One region of the Shewanella baltica genome, then DNA from elsewhere that is predicted to be linked to it. Evidence: predicted binding sites of a transcription regulator. Region 1 holds the regulator's gene; each other region holds the start of a gene.

Evidence for each region. The regulator sigma-54, encoded in region 1, starts transcription at its own class of promoters, with help from an activator protein. The targets are predictions, from matches to a motif close to GTTGGCACGNNNNTNGNNT.
Region 2: DYH48_RS04745 (YggN family protein) is a predicted target of sigma-54. The motif match lies at 1,477-1,495, and genes of this name have one in related genera.
Region 3: DYH48_RS22430 (DUF4097 family beta strand repeat-containing protein) is a predicted target of sigma-54. The motif match lies at 1,065-1,083, and genes of this name have one in related genera.
Region 4: flhA (flagellar biosynthesis protein FlhA) is a predicted target of sigma-54. The motif match lies at 1,932-1,950, and genes of this name have one in related genera.

What each region holds. Positions count from the first base shown of each region.
Region 1 covers NZ_UGYM01000002.1:4,035,978-4,039,128, reverse strand. The annotation lists gene ptsN (PTS IIA-like nitrogen regulatory protein PtsN) at 1-359, opposite strand, end outside; gene hpf (ribosome hibernation promoting factor) at 362-649, opposite strand; gene DYH48_RS18090 (RNA polymerase factor sigma-54) at 678-2,156, opposite strand; gene lptB (LPS export ABC transporter ATP-binding protein) at 2,264-2,995, opposite strand; gene lptA (lipopolysaccharide transport periplasmic protein LptA) at 2,992-3,151, opposite strand, start outside.
Region 2 covers NZ_UGYM01000002.1:1,058,677-1,061,827, forward strand. The annotation lists gene trmB (tRNA (guanosine(46)-N7)-methyltransferase TrmB) at 1-74, shown strand, start outside; gene DYH48_RS04735 (YggL family protein) at 128-454, shown strand; gene glsB (glutaminase B) at 454-1,368, shown strand; gene DYH48_RS04745 (YggN family protein) at 1,551-2,372, shown strand; gene DYH48_RS04750 (LysR family transcriptional regulator) at 2,824-3,151, shown strand, end outside.
Region 3 covers NZ_UGYM01000002.1:5,026,861-5,030,011, reverse strand. The annotation lists gene DYH48_RS22440 (M14 family metallopeptidase) at 1-75, shown strand, start outside; gene DYH48_RS22435 (class I SAM-dependent methyltransferase) at 101-868, opposite strand; gene DYH48_RS22430 (DUF4097 family beta strand repeat-containing protein) at 1,154-1,939, shown strand; gene DYH48_RS22425 (hypothetical protein) at 2,243-2,764, opposite strand; gene DYH48_RS22420 (SIMPL domain-containing protein) at 2,999-3,151, opposite strand, start outside.
Region 4 covers NZ_UGYM01000002.1:1,191,004-1,194,154, forward strand. The annotation lists gene fliR (flagellar biosynthetic protein FliR) at 1-654, shown strand, start outside; gene flhB (flagellar biosynthesis protein FlhB) at 673-1,803, shown strand; gene flhA (flagellar biosynthesis protein FlhA) at 1,987-3,151, shown strand, end outside.

The DNA.
Region 1 (3,151 bases):
GCCATGCAAGACAAGGTACTTAAGTGTTGCTGACATTGGTCAGCAGGCACCAGTAGTGCAAATAAAATATCAACAGGTTGCTTATCGATAGCATCGAATGCTATCGGCTCTTCACACTTAATGAGTATGGCAATGGGCTGATCTATATCGGCTAGTCGACCATGTGGAATGGCGATGCCGTTACCTATACCTGTGCTCCCCATCTTTTCGCGCGCCACTAGGCTTTCGAATATCTCTTGAGATGAGAGGGTCGGGTACTGGGCAGCGACTAAGTCGCTGATGAGTTCCAGTACCTTTTTCTTGCTGCCCGGAGTGGCGCAGGTAGTGCACTCCGGCCGCAGTATGGTACAAAGTTCCATTATTAGTGTTTTGTTAACTTCTCTTTGTGTTTAATAACCTGACGATCAAGCTTGTCAATCAGGGCGTCTATAGCGGCATACATGTCAGCATGCTCTGAAGTAGCAAAAACTTCACCACCGATAAGATTTATTCTCGCTTCGGCAATCTGTTGCATTTTCTCGACATTGAGCACAACGTGCACATTATTGATCTGTTCGAAATGGCGTTCAAGTTTTGAAAACTTTTCTTCTACATATGCGCGTAACGATTCGGTAATTTCGACATGGTGTCCACTCAGGTTTATTTGCATAGAAACGTCCTCCGATATCCACTGTAGGTTATAAACTTTTACGCTGATTAGAAGGCGGAATGAGCATAGCCTCTCGGTACTTCGCAATGGTTCTGCGGGCTACGTTGATCCCTTGTTCTGCCAGAAGTTGCGCCATCTTACTGTCGCTCAATGGTTTTTTCTGGTTTTCCGCTGCAACCAGTTTCTTAATGAAGGCTCTGATTGCTGTGGATGAGCACTCCCCACCATCGTCAGTACCGACGTGGCTAGAGAAGAAGTATTTTAGTTCAAAAAGTCCCTTAGGGGTATGCATGTATTTCTGTGTCGTCACTCGTGAGATGGTCGACTCATGCATTTCTACCGCTTCGGCAATATCGTTAAGCACCATAGGTTTCATGGCTTCTTCACCGTATTCAAAGAAACCTTGCTGATATTGGACGATACAGTTCGCCACCTTCAACAGGGTATCATTACGGCTCTCTAAACTCTTGATAAACCATTTAGCCTCTTGCAGATGACCACGAATAAATTGGCTATCGGCTTGGCTTTTAGTGCTGCGCGCCATCGAGGCATAATGTTGGTTTACATTGATTTTTGGCATGCAGTCAGGATTCAGCTCAACCACCCAGCGGCCATTTTTCTTCGACACTGACACATCTGGGATGACGTATTCGTCATCGTTGGGCGTAATCAATAAACCTGGGCGGGGATTGAGGGTTTGGATAAGCGCGATGCCGTCTCTTAACTCATCCTCTTTTAATTTAGTCTTACGCATCAACAATCTAAAATCGCGGGTGGCGATCAGATCTAAATGATCTTTGATCAGCATGCGGGCGTTTTCTAGGTTGGGCGTGTCAGCGGCGAAATGCGACAGTTGGATCAACAGGCACTCGCTTAAATCGCGGGCGGCAACACCAATGGGATCAAAATGTTGAATGCGCTTGAGTACGGCTTCGACTTCGTCGAGCTCGACCTCCGAATTGCCCATGGCTTCGAGGATTTCGTCAGTGCTTTGGGTGAGATAGCCTTGATCGTCGATGGCATCAATAATGGCGGTGGCAATGGCTAAATCGGTTTCAGAAAACGGCGTGAGGTTTTTTTGCCATTCTAAGTGTTCATACAAGCCTTCACTGGTCTCACCTTGGAAGGGCATATCGTCTTCACGACTGCCGCCGGGGCCAGAATTGGGTGAGGCGGTGAACACTTCATCCCATGTGGTGTCCATGGGGAGTTCGTCGGGCATGGACTCTTTCGTGAGCGACTCTGCCGTGTCTATGGTGGAGCTGTCTTTTTCTGGCGGCAGGGTGCTAGATTCACTGAAATCCGTATCGGATAGCGTTTGGTTTACAGGGTCTTTAGTGGCGTCGAATTGATCCTCTTCCAGCTCGAGAAGGGGATTAGAATCTAAGGCTTGCTGGATCTCTTGCTGCAGTTCTAATGACGACAGTTGCAACAGACGTATGGCCTGTTGTAATTGTGGCGTCATGGTTAACTGTTGACCCAGTTTGAGCTGGAGTGACGCTTTCATGTTACCGCTGATCCCTACGTTATTATTGTTGGATGAGGTCGCTTGTTATCATCTTGAGTGGAGTCCAATGTTGGCATAAATTGCCTGCATTGGCTCCGCTTGATTAACTATAGCCTGAATTGTTCACCTAAGTACACAGCCCTAACTTGCTGATTGTCTAAGATCTCTGCGGGTGTTCCTTCGGCAATCAAGTTTCCGTGACTCACGATATAGGCATGTTCACACACATCTAATGTCTCACGGACATTGTGGTCTGTGATCAACACGCCAAGGCCACGACTTTTGAGCTGTTCGATAATCTTTTTAATGTCGATAACCGAAATCGGATCGACACCAGCAAAGGGTTCATCGAGCAAAATGAACTTAGGATTTGCTGCTAACGCCCGCGCAATTTCGACACGGCGACGTTCACCGCCCGACAATGACATGCCTTGGCTGTCACGGATATGGGTGATGTGGAACTCTTCAAGCAGATGTTCTAGCTCTTCTTCCCTTTGCTCTTTTTTCAGTTCTTTACGCGTTTGCAGCACGGCCATGATGTTGTCATGGACGGTCAGTTTACGGAAGATACTGGCTTCCTGCGGCAAGTAACCTATGCCTTTGCGGGCACGCAGGTGCATAGGATCTGCGGTTAAATCATCATCGTCGATAAAGATATGGCCTTTATCGCTTTTAACCAGACCAACGACCATGTAAAAGGTTGTGGTTTTACCCGCGCCGTTCGGGCCGAGTAGGCCAACGACTTGACCGGTTTTTACCGTCAGACTAACGTCTTTAACCACTTGGCGACTCTTGTAACTCTTCGCCAGATTTTGTGCTCTTAGGGTGATTTGGGTCATTTAGAGTCCTGCTTTTTCACAGGTTTATCTGCTGGCGCGTCTGGTTTGGCATCATCTTGATAGCTTTCTGGCTGAATAATCGTTATCACGCGATCGTCACCACTGCCGGTGCTCTCAGCAATCAATTTTTGCTGGATGATGTTGTAGCGGATCAAA
Region 2 (3,151 bases), 3.0 Mb from region 1:
TGACAAAGTTTGAAGCCCGCGGCCATAGATTGGGTCACGGTGTATGGGATCTGATGTTTGAGCGTATCGCTTAATCTAGATATTTCAATTAATTAATTAGTTTTTTAACACAACGGGGAAAGTCACTATGGCAACTAATCGTAGCCGTCGTTTACGTAAGAAAATGCGCGTTGATGAATTCCAAGAGTTAGGTTTTGATATGGCTTGGACTTTTGATGCATCAGTATCTGAAGCCGATATCGATGCAACTGTAGATAAATTCATCGATGAAGTGATCGAAACCCGTAAGTTAGGTTTCCATGGCGGCGGTCACATCGAATGGGAAGGCATTATCGCAACCCAAACGATCGGCAAATGTACCGAAGAAGATATTGCTGCAGTTAAGGCATTCTGGGCGAACCAAAAAGTTTCTCAGGTTGAAGTTAGCGAACTGTACGACATTTGGTGGGGTTAATGCCCGAGTTGGCATTACTTGAGGAAGTGGTCGAGAAAGTTCGACCCTTGCTCGGCCAAGGAAAGGTTGCAGATTACATCCCCGCACTGGCCAGCGTTGATGCTGGCAAATTAGGCATTGCCGTCACAACCGTTGATGGTGAAACCTTAGGTGCGGGCGATTACCTTGAGCCGTTTTCGATTCAAAGTATCTCCAAAGTTTTCAGCTTAACCTTAGCGTTAACTTTATATGAAGAAGCCGAAATTTGGAGCCGAGTTGGCAAAGAACCTTCGGGCCATTCATTCAACTCTTTAGTACAAGTCGAGTTAGAACGTGGCAAGCCGCGCAACCCATTTATCAATGCTGGTGCGTTAGTGATTGCTGACTTATTGCAGAGTCGCTTAGGTGCACCTAAACACAGAATGCTCGAGTTAGTCAGGCAACTAAGCCAAAACGATAAAGTCAGTTTCGACAAACAAGTGGCCGACTCAGAATATCAGCATAGTGCGCGCAATGCGGCGATTGCTTATTTGATGAAGTCCTTTGGTAATTTTCAAGGCGATGTCGATACTGTGCTGCGCACGTATTTTCATTATTGCGCCTTGAAGATGAATTGTGCTGACTTGTCCAAGGCCATGTTGTACTTGGCTAATCGCGGCAAAAGTATCACGGGGACTGAGCTTATCTCTCAGGTGCAAACTCGGCAGCTTAATGCCCTGTTGGCGACCTCGGGCCTATACGATGGTGCAGGTGAGTTTGCCTATCGTGTTGGTATGCCAGGTAAAAGTGGCGTCGGTGGTGGCATCATTGCCGTTATTCCTGGGGAACTGTCGATTTGTGTTTGGTCGCCAGAACTCGATGGCAATGGCAATTCACTTGCTGGCACTGCCATGCTTGAGCACTTAAGTCAGCGTCTTGGCCGATCTATTTTCTAGCTTTACCTCTCGTTTTTATTAGCACTATCAGACTAAAAGTTAGCGAATTTCGCTAATGACCTTTTAGTGCTAACTTTCCTAAATCCAATATAATCATATTGTTATAATGTTGGCACGTCTCCTGCTTTAAGCTATTCAGTAGTTTAGGTTTATCGAATTATTCAGATTAAAGGACGAACAACATGAAATTAAATAAGCTATTAACTGGATTTGCTTTATCCGGCGTGATTTTAGGGGCATCTAGCCTACAGTTGGCGCAAGCGCAAACTGAACCTAAAGTCGATGACCGCTGTGAAGTCTCTTTAAATTATGACGTTATGGTTGAGCCTAAAAAATTAGTCATGAGCGAGAAGGGTACAGAAAAGTATCGCATCGAAGTCGATAAGTTATTTGTTGAGGGTAAACAAGTAAGCTTAACCGATAAGCAAAAAAAGCTAGTGACTCAATACGCCGATGAAGTGTCGACGCAAGTGCCTGAAGTGATTGAAGTCGTGAACGAGGCCGTCGCATTAGCGTCCCAAGCGGTGAGCATGGCGTTAACCCCTTTAATGGGCGATGCGGCCGGTGCTAAATTCGATGAAATGATGGCAGGTGTCCAAAAGCGCGTTGATTCAGTGGCCTACCGTCATGGCGATAGCTTCTATCTCGGTGCGACGGAAGACTCAATTCAGAACACCTTTAACGACGAATTCGAGCAGGAAATGGAGCAAATTGTTCAGAACTCAGTGGGCACCATTATGATGACCATAGGTGGCCAAATCATGTCGGGTGACGGTGATAGTTTTGAAGCCAAGATGGATGCCTTCTCCAAAAAAATGGACAACTTAGGACAAGATATTGAGCAACAAATTGAGAGTCAATCTAAGGGACTGGAAGCTAAAGCTGACCGTTTGTGCGACCGATTTGAAAATCTGTTAGTGCTTGAAAATCAATTACGCCAAGAGGTACCAGAACTCGCGCCTTATGCGTTGACACAAAACTCAACCAAGGAGCTGCGTGAATAGTTCTTGTAAATCGTCCTTACTAATAGTTTTTGTGAATAGCCCTGAGTTTTAACTGCAATAACTTCTATCTCCTTGTGCATGAGTCAAATTTGAATGCTACGCCCCTAGTTAATTTATCGCCTAGGGGCTTTTTTATTGGCTAATGTTTAGTCGTGGCAAAACCCTTATGGCCAAGTCGATGTGGCTTGTAGGCTTGGCTTGCAGCGATTTAGTTCGGAATGTTACAGTCTAGAGACGAATATTTGGTATACTCTTAAAATATAATTAAAAGCTGGCATATCAGTCAGATATAACACCCTACTTTAGTGGACTTTTTCGGTCTAAATCTCTGCGTTATATCACTTTAATGCGAGATATCAATGCTATGGTTATTTTTAAGCGATAATTACGCTAACCACTGCTACTCACCGAAAGTTAATATCATTGTCGTAAACAGCTTAAGGCGACTTCCATGTTAGAACTGTTAGAACCTATTGCGATTTTTACTCATGTGGCCAGAGCTGGTAGTTTTAGTGCCGCCGCAAGAAGGCTTGGGATCTCTAAGTCTAAGGTCAGTACACAAGTCGCCGATCTTGAACATAGACTTGGTGTTCAATTAATCCAACGTACCACCCGCAGCTTAAGCCTGACTGAAGCAGGGCATTTGCTGTATCTGCAAGGTGAAGAATTGCTGCGTGACGCTGAACAAGCGATAGCCAGCGTGCATAACTTAAATGATGCGACCCGCGGTGTGCTCAAGGTGGGGATTTCCCAATCCTTTGGGGTGATGCATATCATTC
Region 3 (3,151 bases), 990 kb from region 1:
CTGCGCTGGTTCTATGAACGCAGCCCTTACTACGATAACCGTTACCTTAAGTATCCGGTTTACCGTAGTCGTTAATCCTCGCCAACACAAACGGCTAGGATTACGCGGGCTTACGAGCACTTATGCTATACACCAAGGGCACATTCTGCCCTTGGTGTGTTAACACATAACGACCATCGGCTTGCGCTTCGAGCCCTTCGAAACAGTTGTACGGGCTGAAATCAAATTCGTGGAAGAACTCCAACACTAAGCCCGCCTGCAATAACGCATTGATCACTTCCGATAAACTGTGTGACCAACACATTAAGGTTTGCTGATCATCACCGGCATTTTCGGTATAAGTGCCTTCCTGCTCTATATCTGGCTCACCCCGATTAAAATAGCTATAACCATCGAACAACTGCTGCGCCGGATGAAACTCGGCCATGTAAAACTGTCCGCCGGGTTTTAAACAGTCAGCAACCGTCTGCGCCCACAGGGTTAAATCTGGCAGCCACACAATGGCACCATAGGACGTAAAAACAATATCTTGCGGCTCAACCTTGCTCGCCACACTGTAAACATCGCTACAAATAAACTCGGCGGACAATTGTGTCTGCTGCGCCAGCTTTTGTGCTTCATCAATCGCCACCTCAGACAAATCAACGCCCAGTACTTTAGCGCCCATGCGCGCCCACGACAGGGTATCTAAGCCAAAATGGCATTGCAGATGCAGCAAGCTTTTCCCTGCCACATCCAGCTCGCTAAGCTCGATTTCCCGTAATGAGCAATTCCCACGCAGGAAGCCCGCCACATCGTAAAAATCCGAGGTTAAATGTACCCGAGTGCGCGCATCCCAAGCCGTCTTGTTCGTCGTTAAATAATCCATCTGCATCCCTTCTTATGTTTTTTGTATTTTTTGTATTGTCTGTATGTTTGCTCGGCCAGACCTATGAGGCTCAAGCTAACTCAATAAATGAGCAATTTCACTAATCTGTGAGTAAATCCCTCATTAGGCGGACATGTCCACACAGCCAAGCGCGGACACTTTTATTTTAAATCATTGATTATAAATGAAACTTAAAATTGGCATGGGCTGTGCAATGTCTTATCCATCGCAAGACGACTCAGCACTCACACGAATAACGAGTGCCAGATAAACAAGGAAGCTAACATGTCACTACGCCCATTTATATTCACCCTCGCTTTTATATTGGTGTTTACCGCAGGGGTATCGCTCACCGGCTGCATTATTAATGTCAACGCCGCTGGCATGCCGGATTTAGACCACCAGCAACGCGAACTCACACTCGATAGCCAAGACTTGCAAGGCCTGATTGCCGAGACTGGCGCAGGCAGCCTCGAAATTATCGGTGTCGAAGGCCTTACCCAAATTAAACTCGTCGCCGACATCTATAGTAATAAGGACGGTAACGACGACAGCAAAGTCATTCTCACCCTTGAGAAAAAGGCTAACAAAGCCAAACTCAAGGCCGATTTTGAACAAAGCGGTTTTAATAATTACTCGCCCTATATCGATCTAAAACTTCAATTGCCTGCGAATTTAGCACTGGATATCGATGACGGCTCAGGCGCCATTTTGATCAGCAAGATGACAGCAGATATCAATGTCAAAGACGGTTCAGGCGAACTCATCATCAACGGCGGTAACAATGTCAGCATTGATGATGGCTCTGGTGATATTGAAGTCAGTCAAATCAACGGCAACCTAACCGTTGAAGATGGCTCTGGTGCCATCAAGGTGATTGATGTTCGCGGCAATATCGCCATCGATGACGGTTCAGGCAACATCGAAGTCGCCAATGTGCAGAGCCCAGTGACCATCACAGATGGCTCAGGCAACATTAATGTCTTTAATACTAAGGGATTAACGATTCTTGCGGCAGGTTCTGGCGATGTGAAATTTAACAAAATCGACGGCCCAGTAAGCATGGAATAACGCGCCGCTTTACCACTCTATACCCAAAGGTTTTACTAACTTCCCGGCGTAGAGACTGATGTTGCAACGGTTCCCAGCCAAGATGTCAGTCTTCTACCCACCCTTTTAAGCTTGTGCCCGACTTATGCATTTATGCCACTAACCCCTTGTAGTGGCATCTTTTTAGCTCTCGATTCTTACTTCTCCAACCACAATGCAGGCCAGTCGTTGGTAAAGTTTTACCTATTTGTCTTTTCGGAGCAAAATTTGACTATGGATGTCTCGATATACTCGTATTTATTATTCAAGCCAAAGCTAAATTATCTACCACTCATTTCTACTAGCATTTGACGTCATGATTTTTTTGACTTTCTTGAAGAAAACTGTTTGAACCTCAGATGGTTGGCCGCCTACATTTATTATTTCTGAAATTAACTCTATTGAGGATGTTCTTTGTGCCTCAGAAAAGCTCTCTAGTGAAAGTTTTAATACTTTCTCAGGTGCTTGAAAAACATCTTCTCCTGATCCTAAAAGATAAACACTTGCACCAATCAGTTGTACAGCATCTTTTTCAGACTGATTGAACGTCTTTTGAAATATAACCTTTAGTTTTTCTTTTTCTTCAATTGAAAGATCACCGTCAATTTTCGCTGCTGCAGTTGCTATCAAAGCAATTGCATCAATTGGCTTATTAAGACCATAGGCGGGATGTCCAGTTGATTGCTTTAACCATGCGCGGCGACGCTGCCAAGCCCACGGGTTAAACCAGCCTATGTCAATCCCCAATCTATCCAATGCAAAAAGCACTGTTGCTAATGCCGTTAAAAATCCAATAATAATATGCACAATAATTCCTTTATTATTCGAATGCAGAACTAAAAGACATTACTTAAGTTCGAAATATACTTCGTTTGTAATTATCCAGTAACAAGAAAAGTGGTCATAAACAGGATCATTACAGACATCCAATCTTGAAGTTCCATTTTCCACTTTTTAGCTAAGTTTATCGAGACACCTCTTGTGAAATTTTTGATGTCGCGATAACTATTTGTGTCAATCCGGACTTTTGTAGTAAAACTATCACTTAACATCGAGATCAAATACCACACTGATAGATGCTGAAAAAACCATATTCTCCTGCAGATATTGCCCTGTCACTTGAGGTTTCCCCATACGTGAACCAATTCGCTCGATTCCATTGTTGGCACCATAACGGCCAATGCTGTCATCTGT
Region 4 (3,151 bases), 2.8 Mb from region 1:
ATTACCTTTGCGATAGCGCCAGTTCTTCCTCCCGTTCAAAATGCCGATTTATTTTCACTCAGCGCAGTATTTATCACCGCGCAGCAAATTATTATTGGTGTTGCCATGGGGTTTGTGACTCAAATGGTGATGCAAGTTTTTGTATTAACTGGGCAGATTATTGGTATGCAAACCAGCCTCGGTTTTGCCTCTATGGTTGATCCAGGTTCAGGTCAGCAAACGCCGGTTATTGGTAACTTTTTTCTATTATTGGCGACATTGATCTTCTTAGCCGTAGATGGCCATCTGTTGATGATCCGTATGTTGGTGGCGAGCTTTGAGACCCTACCCATTTCTAATCAAGGATTAACACTCACTAGCTACCGTGCTTTAGCAGATTGGGGCTCGTATATGTTTGGTGCTGCATTAACTATGTCGATATCCGCGATTATCGCCTTGTTGTTAGTCAATTTGTCCTTCGGGGTGATGACCCGCGCCGCGCCGCAGTTAAACATTTTCTCTATTGGTTTTCCGATCACTATGATTGGCGGGCTGTTTATTCTTTGGTTAACCTTAACACCAGTCATGGAGCATTTTGATGAAGTATGGGCCGCGGCTCAAGTGCTGCTTTGCGATATGTTAGCGCTTCAATGTAACGCAGATGGCTTGATATGACGGTATTAGGAGCAGCCCATGGCTGAAGAATCAAGCGGTGAACGCAGTGAGGAGCCCACTGGGAGGCGTCTTGAACAGGCGCGGGAAAAAGGGCAGATTGCGCGTTCGAAAGAACTTGGTACAGCAGCAGTATTAATTTCGGCAGCATGTGGTTTTTATATGCTCGGTCCGAGTCTTGCCACGAGTTTAACTCGGGTGTTTGAGACGGTTTTTACCATGGACAGGGCGCAAATCTTTGATACTGAAGAAATGTTCAATGTCTGGGGCGTTGTTGCGAGCGAAATCGCCTGGCCCATGGCAAAAATTATGCTGTTGATCGTAGTCGTTGCTTTTATTGGTAACGTTGCCTTAGGTGGGATGAATTTCTCGACCCAAGCTATGATGCCAAAGGCCAGTAAAATGAGCCCCGCAGCGGGTTTTAAGCGCATGTTCGGCGTGCAGGCGTTAGTCGAGCTGACAAAGGGTATTGCCAAGTTTTCTGTGGTGGCATTTTCGGCATATTTATTACTGAGCTTTTATTTTAACGATATTATGTTGCTGTCTAGCGACCATCTTCCCGGTAATGTCTACCACGCATTAGATTTACTCGTGTGGATGTTTATCCTGTTATGCTCCTCTATTTTATTAATTGTCGTCATCGATGTGCCGTTCCAAATTTGGAATCATAACAAGCAACTTAAGATGACCAAACAAGAAGTAAAAGATGAATATAAGGACACTGAAGGGAAACCAGAAGTAAAAGGGCGGGTACGACAGATGCAACGCGAGTTAGCCCAGCGTCGAATGATGGCTGAAGTACCCAATGCCGATGTCATCGTTGTTAACCCCGAGCATTTTGCAGTAGCGATTAAATACGATGTACAGCGCTCCGCCGCTCCCTTTGTGATTGCCAAAGGCGTTGATGACGTTGCATTTAAAATTCGTGAGATTGCTCGCGAACACAATATTGCCATTGTCTCTGCACCACCTCTTGCGAGGGCGATATACCATACGACTAAGTTAGATCAACAAATCCCCGAAGGACTATTTACTGCCGTGGCACAGATTTTGGCTTATGTTTTCCAGTTACGTCAATATCAGAAAGGACGTGGTCGCAAACCTATTCCTGTCCCGCTTAATCAGCCCATCCCTGATGAGTTAAAATATTAAGTTAGCAGCATCTGACAATCGTGAGCGAAAGTCAGACAATGTCACTTTGTATGGATATTCCACTGTTATTTCTTCTTTATATCAATAAGTCACTGGTATAATTTTTCTTAATTAGTCTGATTTATTTTGTTGGCGCGTTTTTTGCTTTTCGCTTATTACACGTCAAAATTTAGGTTATAGCGAATGGATGTTAAAGCGACTCTTGGTCAAGTAAAACAAATGCGGCTGAGCTCATTCAAAGGCATTGGTACGCCTATGGTTGTGCTTGCTGCATTGGCCATGATTGTTTTACCTATCCCTCCATTTCTATTAGACATACTTTTCTCATTCAACATTGCCTTAGCGCTCATCGTATTGTTAGTCGCTATTTATACCGATAGACCATTAGATTTCGCCGCTTTTCCAACTGTATTGCTGGTGGCGACATTACTACGACTTGCACTCAACGTCGCTTCAACTCGTGTGGTATTACTCGAAGGCCATAATGGTGGTGATGCGGCAGGTAAGGTGATTGAAGCCTTCGGTTCTGTGGTGATTGGCGGTAACTATGCCGTTGGTTTAGTTGTTTTTATCATTTTGATTATTATCAACTTTGCGGTGGTGACTAAAGGTGCTGGTCGTATCGCAGAAGTGAGCGCCCGCTTTACCTTGGACGCTATGCCAGGTAAGCAAATGGCAATTGATGCCGATTTAAATGCTGGAACCTTAAACCAAGACCAAGCAAGAATACGTCGCGCCGAAGTGACTCGTGAAGCTGATTTTTATGGCGCGATGGATGGTGCTTCAAAATTCGTAAAAGGTGATGCCGTTGCGGGTATCATGATTTTAGTGATAAACATCTTAGGTGGTTTCATCATAGGGATTGTTCAGCATGGCTTAAGTTTCTCTGAAGCGGTTGAAATTTATACCTTGCTGACTATCGGTGATGGTCTGGTGGCGCAGATCCCAGGCTTATTACTGTCAATCGCTGCCGCCTTGATGGTAACCCGTCAAAATGAATCGGGCGATATGGGCCAAATGATGATGAGTCAGATGTTTGACAGTCATAAATCATTGGGTATCGCCGCCGGAGTGTTATTTGTCATGGGTATTGTTCCTGGCATGCCACATATGGCGTTCTTAAGCTTCGCCTTTATTACTGCAGGTGCTGCCTATTTTGTCTATAAGCGTAATGAATCAAAACGCATTAAAGCCTTAGAACTTGTTAAATCAGGCCCTGTAGAGAGACAAGATAAAGAGCCTAAAGAACTGGGTTGGGACGATGTGCATCATGTTGATACTATTGGGCTTGAGGTTGGATATCGCTTGATCCCACTGGTCGATAAGGGCCAAGGTGGCGAGTTATTAA